Regions from separate parts of the Niveibacterium sp. genome, predicted to be linked through region 1. Evidence: predicted binding sites of a transcription regulator. Region 1 holds the regulator's gene; the other holds the start of a gene.
The links. The regulator FliA, encoded in region 1, starts transcription of late flagellar genes. The targets are predictions, from matches to a motif close to CTAAAGTTNNNNNNNNNNNNGCCGNTA.
Positions count from the first base shown of each region.

Region 1 (4,564 bases):
GGCCGCGATGCTGTCGGGTGCCGGCCACGTGCGCCGGCTGTTGCTGCTCAATTCAACCAGTCGCGGCGATACACTGGAAGACGTGGTGCGTGCCTACGAGGGCCCGGATCTCGCCGGTTGCATCCTGAGCAAGACCGACGAGGCCGCATCGCTGGCGCCGGCGCTTGACGTGGTGATCCGCCACGAACTGCGTGCCTACTACATTGCAAACGGCCAGCGCGTGCCGGAAGACCTGCATCTGCCAAATCGTGCGTGGCTGACGCACCGTGCGCTGCGCGAACTGGCGCCGGATTCGCCCTTCCGCCTGACGCCGGAGGATGCTGGTCTGCTCAGCTCGGCCCCCCGTAATCGTGACAACGACGGAGCCCGCGCATGAAACCCGGATTCGAGGATCAAGCTGCGGGCCTGCGCCGTCTGTTGCGCCGCGCCCCGCCGCAAGTGGTGGCGGTGAGTGCCTTCGGGGCCGGTGCGATGCACTGGCTGGCGGGGCAAGCGCTGACCCGCGCACAAGGTGGGCGCCAGGTCACCGTGTTCGATGAGATGGCGAGCTGTGGCAACTTGGCCGATGCGCTGGGTGCTGCGGCGCGCTTTGACCTTCTGCAAGCGGTAGAGCGCCATGTCTCGCTTGAGGCGGCGCGTGTCGAAGCGGGGCCCGGGTTGTCGCTGTACTCGTCGGCGCGACTGGCGCGTGCGCTTAACGGTGCTGACCGCGTACTCAGCGAGCGCTTTGCCGATACATGCCGCGCGCTGCAGCGAGGCTGCGATCTGTGGCTGATCCACGCACGACCGGACGAACGCCGCAGCCTGTCGCCCTTGGCGAGCGCTGCGCACCGCATGGTGGTGGTGGTAGATGGCTCTCCGCGTGCGATCACCGAGGCCTACGCAATGATCAAGCAGCTCGATGGTGGCCCGTGGCCGCAAATCGACCTCGCCTTGGCCAATCCGCGTGATCAGGATGAGGCAGAGGCCTTGCTCGCCAACCTGATTCTGGTGGGTCACCGGCAAACGAATCTGGCCCTGCGCCGGGTGAAGGGGCTTGATGCATGTGCAGCAGCTGCTGCGGCTGCTTCGGACAGCACGACGGATGGTGTATTTCTGGATCGCGTACTGGGTCTGGCGCGGCGAAGGCAGCGCGCTTCGATGGCGCTCGCCCTGTGAGCCGATAGAAAAATTCCTGAAATAGGGCTCAATTTCCCTCTCAGGCGGCCGATAGTGTGAGTAGTGACGGCAGGGAGGCTTCGCCCGAAGCCTCGAACGAGACCGTAGAAGAGAGAGTCACACGATGTACACCGCATCGGGAACGCTAGACAAGAATCAACTCGTCACGCAGTACGTTCCACTGGTGAAGCGTATTGCGTATCACCTGATGGCCAAGCTGCCGGCGAGCGTGCAGGTTGAAGACATCATCCAGAACGGCATGCTGGGCCTGCTCGACGCGATCGGGCGCTACGAAGAAGGCCTTGGTGCTCAGTTTGAAACCTACGCCGTGCAGCGTATCCGCGGTGCCATGCTTGACGGTCTGCGCGAAAACGACTGGTTGCCGCGCAGCTTGCGCCGCGAGATGCGCCGAATCGAAAGCGCGATCCACCAGTTGGAGCAGCGCCACGGCCGCCAGCCGACCGAGAAGGAACTGGCCGAAACGCTCGGCATGACCTTGGCGGATTATCAGAAGATGCTGCAGGAAGCGCGCGGCTATCAGCTGGTGTACTTCGAGGACTTCAGCGACGAGGAAGAAGAAGACTTCCTCGAACGCCATGTTGCCGGCAACGAAGCCGACCCGCTCGACATGCTGGAAGACAAGAAGATGCGCGAATCGCTGATCAAGGCGATCGACGATCTGCCCGAGCGCGAAAAGATGGTGATGGGCCTCTACTACGAGGAAGACCTGAACCTGCGCGAAATTGGCGAAGTGCTCGGCGTGTCCGAATCGCGCGTCTGCCAGCTGCACAGCCAGGCCATTGCGCGCTTGCGTTCGCGCATCTCCGGCCAGGTGCGTAGCCATGCTGCCAGTGCCCGCGGGCGCCGTGCGTCGATCTGACCAAGGCGCGCGCCGTGGATAAGATCAGCATCCTCGGCCTCATCGTCGGCTTGACTGCCATCGTTGGCGGCCAAGTGCTGGAGGGCGGTCACATCGGCTCGCTGGTGCAGCCGACGGCTTTCCTGATCGTGATCGGCGGCACGCTCGGCGCGGTGATGCTGCAGAGTCCATTCACGGTATTCCGGCAGGGGCTTCGGATGGGGGCATGGATCTTCGTGCCGCCGGTGCCGCCGTTTCGCCGCGTGATCGAACAGATCGTGTCGTGGAGCGGGATTGCCCGCAAGGAAGGTCTGCTCGCGCTGGAAGGGCAGGCGATGGGGCTGAAAGACAGCTTTGCCGCCAAAGGGCTTCAGCTCCTGGTCGATGGCGTTGAGCCCGATCGGCTGCGCGAGGTGCTGGAGGTTGAGATTGGCGCCTGGGAGCAGCAGATGAAAACCAGCGCCAAAGTCTGGGAGGCCGCGGGCGGTTATGCGCCCACCATCGGCATTCTCGGCGCAGTGATGGGCCTGATCCATGTGATGGAGAACCTCTCCGACCCCTCCAAGCTTGGGGCCGGTATCGCGGTCGCTTTTGTGGCGACGATCTACGGCGTGGGCTCGGCTAACCTGATCTTCCTGCCGATCGCGAAGAAGCTGCAGGCGCACATTTCTCAGCTCGTCGCCGTACGCGAAATGCTGGTGGACGGTCTGGTTGGCATCGCCCATGGCGACAACCCGCGCATCATCGAGAGCCGTTTGCAGGGCTACGTGACCTGATGCGTCGAGGCACCCGTTCTGGGTGCCAGAAAAAACCTTTGTTCAATAGCGCGGCAGCTGTGCCTGAACGTGGCAGAGCGCGCCCGCGCGGCATCCGTCATATCAGATCGGAACGCTCGGGCTGCCGGCGGCTCAAGTTATGGCGGCCTACGCCGTTCTTTTCATTGTCTTGAGCGCATTTAACGGAACGCACCATGGGCCGCCGCAAACACGAGGAAGAACACGAGAACCACGAGCGCTGGCTCGTTTCGTATGCGGACTTCATTACGCTGCTGTTTGCGTTCTTCGTCGTGATGTATGCGCTGAGTTCGATCAACGAGGGTAAGTACCGGGTGCTTTCCAACTCACTGGTCAGCGCCTTCCGTAACGTGACGACCAACGCCGATGGTATGCAGATCGTGCCGCGGGCGTCGATTGCCGGGGCGGTGCCGCAGCAGGCGAAGGTGCAAAAGTCGCCGGCGGAGAGCGAGGCGCGGGTGCAGGCACGCCAGCAGATGCACAGCATGGCGGAGCAGGTGCGCCGGGTGCTTGAACCGCTGGTGCGTGGCGGGCAGGTTTCGGTGAACGAGGGCGCGCACGGCATCTCGATCGAAATCAACGCCAGTGCGCTGTTCAACCCCGGCGAAGCCTATCTTGGGAGTGACGCGGTGCGTGCGCTGCGTGCTGTGGGGGAGGTGCTCGCGCAGGGCGACTTTCCGATTCGCGTAGAGGGGCACTCGGACAACATCCCGATCGCCACGGCGGCGTTCGCATCGAACTGGGAACTGTCGTCAGTGCGTGCGAGTTCGGTGGTGCGCTTGTTCATTGACACCGGTGTCGATGCGCGCCGGCTGACGGTGGCGGGTTACGCTGATCAGCGGCCGATTGCCGACAACAGCACGGCTGAAGGCCGGCAACGCAATCGCCGGGTCAGCATCCATGTCGAGTCGATGTTGCCGCCGAGCGCTGAAGCGCCCGCGGTCGGGCCGGTGACACCCAATCCTGGGGGAGCCGCGCTCGGGGCCACACTGCCGGAGTGATGTGGTGGCGGGGGTGATTCGGCTTGGGCGCTGATGCCGAAGTGCCGCTCAGGCGCGACCGAAAAGTCGGCCGCCCGGGCGGCTTGATGTCACGCCGTCGGCGTCGTAAAGACTGGGGCCGGTGCTCGCGAGCAGCACGCTCATCGCTTGTTGATTGGCCCGCAGCTGATCCCGGATGAACTCGCCGTTGCGCAGGTTGAGCTGCTGCGCGCGTGCGGCCAGATCAAGGTAGTGGCGCCATGCACGCTGCGTCTGCTCGGGTAGCTGCGCGATGAATTCTGCGATCTTGCCCGCTCGTGCATCGATACCGGAACGGCTGAGCAGTAGCGCGCGGGCGTTTTCCGCCTGCTGCAACTGGCGTACCGCGGCGGTCTTGTCTTCCGCCAGGCTCAGCAAGGCCTCGATCTGGCCGGTAATCAACAGTTCGTGTTCGTCCTCAAGTAGACGAACGAACCGCTCCAGCTGGCCCGAGACTTCGGCCAGCAGAGCGGAAAACTGTGCTTGGAGCAGGGCAGTCGGGTTCAAGCGCTAAGCAGCCTTGGCGTGCGCGAAATCAAGCCTGGCGAGGCTGGGCTTGCAGCATCTGGCGGACGCTCTCGATCAAGCCGTCGGCCACTTTTTCCGGATTGACGCGGAAACGTCCGTCCGAGATGGCTTGCTTGAGTTCGCCGACCTTGGCCGCATCCACTTCGGGCACTCCCGACAGGGTTGCTTCCATTTGCTGCAGGCGCGAAGCCAAGGGCGATACGTCA
Region 1 covers NZ_JAYRDJ010000007.1:95,041-99,604, forward strand. The annotation lists gene flhF (flagellar biosynthesis protein FlhF) at 1-376, shown strand, start outside; gene ACE3P0_RS07300 (MinD/ParA family protein) at 373-1,158, shown strand; gene ACE3P0_RS07305 (RNA polymerase sigma factor FliA) at 1,283-2,038, shown strand; gene ACE3P0_RS07310 (flagellar motor protein) at 2,053-2,793, shown strand; gene motD (flagellar motor protein MotD) at 2,988-3,812, shown strand; gene ACE3P0_RS07320 (flagella synthesis protein FlgN) at 3,861-4,337, opposite strand; gene flgM (flagellar biosynthesis anti-sigma factor FlgM) at 4,366-4,564, opposite strand, start outside.

Region 2 (4,564 bases), on a different contig from region 1:
GGCGACGCTCTATCCGGCGCAGTACAGCGATCTGCTCCGTTCGAACGCAGCCGAATCCGACGATCTCGTTGCCCGTGAGCGCGAGGCGTTTGCGCTCGATCACCGCGAACTGGCCGGTCTGATGTTGGCCGACTGGGGTGTTCCACGCGCCTTTTCAAATGTCGTAGCGCTGCATGCGTGTGCAGAGTCCACCTGGCCTGCCGAGGGGACGCGTGAGGCAACGCTGTGCCGATCTTTGGCTTTGGCCGCCGAGCTTGGCCGTTTGTGCGAGACAGAATCCGCCGGCCAAGTGCAGCGCGTGCCCGCGATCCGTGCGCAGGCGGCAGCGTTGCGGATTGAGGGCGCGGATCTGAACGAAACCTGCGACGCAGCGATTCGCGACTGGACGGAATGGTCGTCCTTGTTGCAACTGGCGCCCCGCAAGATCGCGGCGTTTTCCAGTCTTGTGGCTGCGGGTGAAGCGGCGGTGGCTGTATCGGCACCTGTGGTGGCAGAACCGCCAGTTGCCGCACGAAGCGTTGTCGCTAAGCCCAACGGCCGGTATTTGCGGGTGCTGCTGGTCGAGGCCGATGCCGCGGTGCGCGCGGCCGTTCGTGCGTTGCTCGATGAGGCCGGGCACGAAGTGCATGAGGTGGCGACGGTCGAGCAGGCGGCCGAAGCGGCGATCCTGATGCAGCCGCACCTGATGATTGTCGAATGGTCGCTGCCGGATGGCAGTGGCCTGAAGCTCGTCGAACGCCTGCGGCAGACGCGGGTCGGGCGCAGCATCTATGTGCTGGTGCTGACGAGTCATGAAAACGAACAACGCCTTGTCGAGGCCTTCGAGTGTGGCGTAGACGATTTCATCACCAAGCCGATCAATGGCCGCGTGTTGCTGGCGCGCATGCGAGCCGGCATGCGTGTGGTGAAGCTGCACGAAGAGATCGAGCGCGACCGTGAAGAGATCCGGCAATTCGCGTCCGAACTGGCGGTGTCTAACCGCCGCTTGCAGGACGTGGCGCTGACTGATCCGCTGACGGTGCTGCCGAACCAGCGCTACTTCATGGATCGCGTGGAGCAGGAATGGTCGGCTGCTTCACGCAGCCAGCGGCCCACGGTGTGCATGGCGGTTGCGATCGATGGTTTTTCTCAGCTTGCCGGCACTTATGGCCAGGCGGTTGGCGAGGCCTTGATCAAGCATGTCGGGATGGTGCTGAAGCAGGCCTTGCGTGGGCATGATGTTTTGGCTCGGTCGGCCAGCGATGGTTTTTTGGTGTTGTGTCCTGATACCGATGAAACGGGGGCGGGGCTGCTCGCAGAGCGGCTGCGTCGGCATGTGGGCGAGGCGACGTTCAAACTTGACCGGCTTCAGCTTCGAATCGCGGTTCATGTTGGCTTTGCGCAGCGGAACGCGTCGACGAGCTCGCCCGAAACGCTCGTCAAACAGGCCTCAAGTGAACTTTCTGCCGCAAAGGGCGCTGTTCCCGGCTTTGGGTCTGCGGCGGTTTTGGCTCGTTCAGCGATCGGCGAGGGTGCTGTAACGCGTTGATTGTTTGAGGTTTATTGGCAATAACTCGGTCGTGTAGGTGAAATTCCTACATGGCTGTGTTTGCTTTTGCCTACGCGATTATCCGAAATCGCCCGACTCAAGTTTCCTGAGTGCCATTGGTACTGTTGCTTCCACACGATAAGTCGCCAAAAAGGCGACGGACTGAGGAGGTCACCATGCGCACTGCAAACCTGGCGGAAGAGATCCGCGAACTGAATCTGTCCTACCTGATGTTGGCCCAGCGACTGCTGCTGGAAGACCGTCAGGCTGGCATGTTCCGCCTTGGCGTGGGTGAAGATGCCGCGGATGTGATCGAGTCGCTGTCGCCTGCGCAGATCCTGCGTATGTCGAGCTCGGGCATGATGCTGTGTCAGGTCCGCTTCGACGAGCGCCTGCTGCTTGAGTTGCTCGCCAACCACGAGCGCGAGCCTGCGGTCGCCAGCATTCATGCCGCGATCCTGGCGGCCAGCCGCCCGGTCGAAAACCTCGCCTGAGGATGGCGCCATGGCTACCCGGAGCGTGGTGCAGGACGCCATCGACACCCAGAGCGCGATCGAGATGATCCGCATGGGTGCCCGCATGCAGATGTTGGAGGCAGAGACTTCGCTGTCGCGCGAGCGGCTGCTGCGCCTTTACAAGGAAGTGCGCGGCGAGTCACCGCCGAAGGGCATGTTGCCGTTCTCGACCGATTGGTTCATGACGTGGCAGCAGAACATTCATGCGTCGCTGTTCATGGGCTTTCACCGCTTTCTGCAGGAACACGGCGGACAGCGTGGGTTGGAGTCGGTGCTCTCTGCCTATCGCCTGTACATCGCCCACTGTGAAGAACACGATCTGGAGCGGGTGCTGAGCCTGACCCGCGCGTGGACACTGATCCGTTTTTTTGATGCACACATGCTGCAACTCGCCGGCTGCACTCGCTGCGGTGGCCGCTATGTTGCACACGCCTACGACCCGACGCACGACTACGTCTGCGGGCTGTGCAACGTACCCTCGCGTGCGGGCAAGACCCGCCGCGCCGCCGCTCACAGCGACGCCAGTCTGACCGGCTGACCTCCTCCTTGCTCAGCAAGGAGCTGCGCCGTCGGCACGCACGTGCCGACGGCCTTTTTTTGCGCCACGCAAGCAGACCCAGTGGCCTGATGCAGTGCAGCGCGGGTGCTCAAGTTTCTCTTGGCGCCGCCGTTACAGGCACAGTCGGGTGCTGAAACACGCATGTTTCTGTAGGAAGGGCAGAAGGCAATGTTCCTGATCATTGGCTACGTGATCATCCTCGCCGCGTCAGTCGGCACATATGCGATTCACGGCAGCCTTGCGGCGTTGTGGGTCCCCACTGAATACATTGCGATCCTCGGTTTGATGATCGGTGGTCTTGTTGCGGGGAATAGCCTCAAGACGATAAAGTCAGTGGCCGGTGCCGTTCCCGGGGTCTTCAAGGGCTCGCCTTACAACAAGGCGATGTACGTGGATTTGCTGGCGATGCTCTACGAGATCCTTGCGAAGGTACGCAAGGAAGGGCTGATGTCGATCGAGAACGACATCGAGAACCCGGATAGCAGTGCGATCTTCGGCAAGTATCCGAGCGTTACTGCAGACCACCACGCAATGGAGTTCCTCACCGACTATCTGCGCATGATGGTGGGCGGCAACCTTAATGCCTTCGAGATCGAAAACCTGATGGACATGGAGATCGAGACCCACCATCAGGAGGCACATACGCCGGTGCACGCGGTGACCAAGATGGCGGATGGTGTTCCCGCCTTCGGTATCGTCGTTGCGGTGATGGGTGTGGTGAACGTGATGGGCTCGGTGGGGCAGCCGCCAGCGGTGCTGGGCAAGATGATCGGTGGTGCGCTGGTCGGTACCTTCCTCGGCATCCTGCTTTCCTACGGCTTCGTTGGCCCGCTCGCTGGCCAGATGGAACAGAAGATGGAAGAGGGCGGCAAAATCTTCCAGTGCATCAAGGTCGTGCTGCTTGCGAGCATGAATGGCTATGCGCCGCAGGTGGCGATCGAGTTCGGCCGCAAGGTGTTGTTCTCGACCGACCGCCCCGGCTTCAAGGAACTCGAAGACGAGATCAAGAGCCGCAAAAAGTAAGCAAGGGTATTGACCTGCTGGATTCAGTGAACACTCGCCTACCAGACTAAATGGCCGAAGCTACCCAACAACCAATTGTCATCAAGCGCATCAAGAAGGGCGGTGGTGGCGCGCATGGTGGTGCATGGAAGATCGCGTACGCAGACTTCGTGACTGCGATGATGGCCTTCTTCCTGCTGATGTGGTTGCTTGGCTCAACCACCGAAGGTGACCTGAAGGGCATTTCGGATTACTTCCAGGCACCAGTCAAGATGTCTGCACAAGGCGGGCGCGGCACCGGCGATGCGACGTCGGTGATCCCGGGCGGCGGTAACGATCTGACCAAATCGGTTGGGCAGGTTGCCAACGCGGACTATGACCAACCCAAGAAGCGCCTTCGCCAGCCCAAGACGATGCCGGCGGACAACGAATCGCTGGAGCGCGCCCGCTTCGAAGAGATCAAGCAGAAGCTGGAGGCGATGATTGAAGCGTCTCCGGTGTTGCGGCCGTTCGCCAAACAGTTGTTGCTCGATATCACTTCCGAAGGCCTGCGCATTCAGATCGTCGACGAGAAGAACCGGCCGATGTTCGACAGCGGGGGCTCAACGCTCAAACCCTACACGCGCGAGATCCTGCACGCCGTAGCGCAGACGCTCAACGAGGTTGGTAACCGCATCAGCGTATCCGGCCATACCGATGCAACGCAGTACGCGGGCGGTGATCGTGGTATGGGTAACTGGGAACTCTCGGCCGATCGCGCCAACGCGTGCCGGCGTGAGCTGGTGTTTGGCGGGCTTGCGGACAACCGCGTGGCGCGAGTCGTCGGCCTTGCGGCGACGATTCCACTCAAGGCGGAGGATCCGTACGACCCGATCAACCGGCGCATCAGCATTGTCGTGTTGAACAAGCGTGCCGAGGAGCAGCTCGCCACTGCGGGACGCACGCTGGAAATCAGCAACG
Region 2 covers NZ_JAYRDJ010000001.1:277,420-281,983, forward strand. The annotation lists gene ACE3P0_RS01280 (HDOD domain-containing protein) at 1-1,528, shown strand, start outside; gene flhD (flagellar transcriptional regulator FlhD) at 1,705-2,022, shown strand; gene flhC (flagellar transcriptional regulator FlhC) at 2,033-2,581, shown strand; gene motA (flagellar motor stator protein MotA) at 2,771-3,625, shown strand; gene motB (flagellar motor protein MotB) at 3,676-4,564, shown strand, end outside.
Region 2: motA (flagellar motor stator protein MotA) is a predicted target of FliA. The motif match lies at 2,690-2,716, and genes of this name have one in related genera.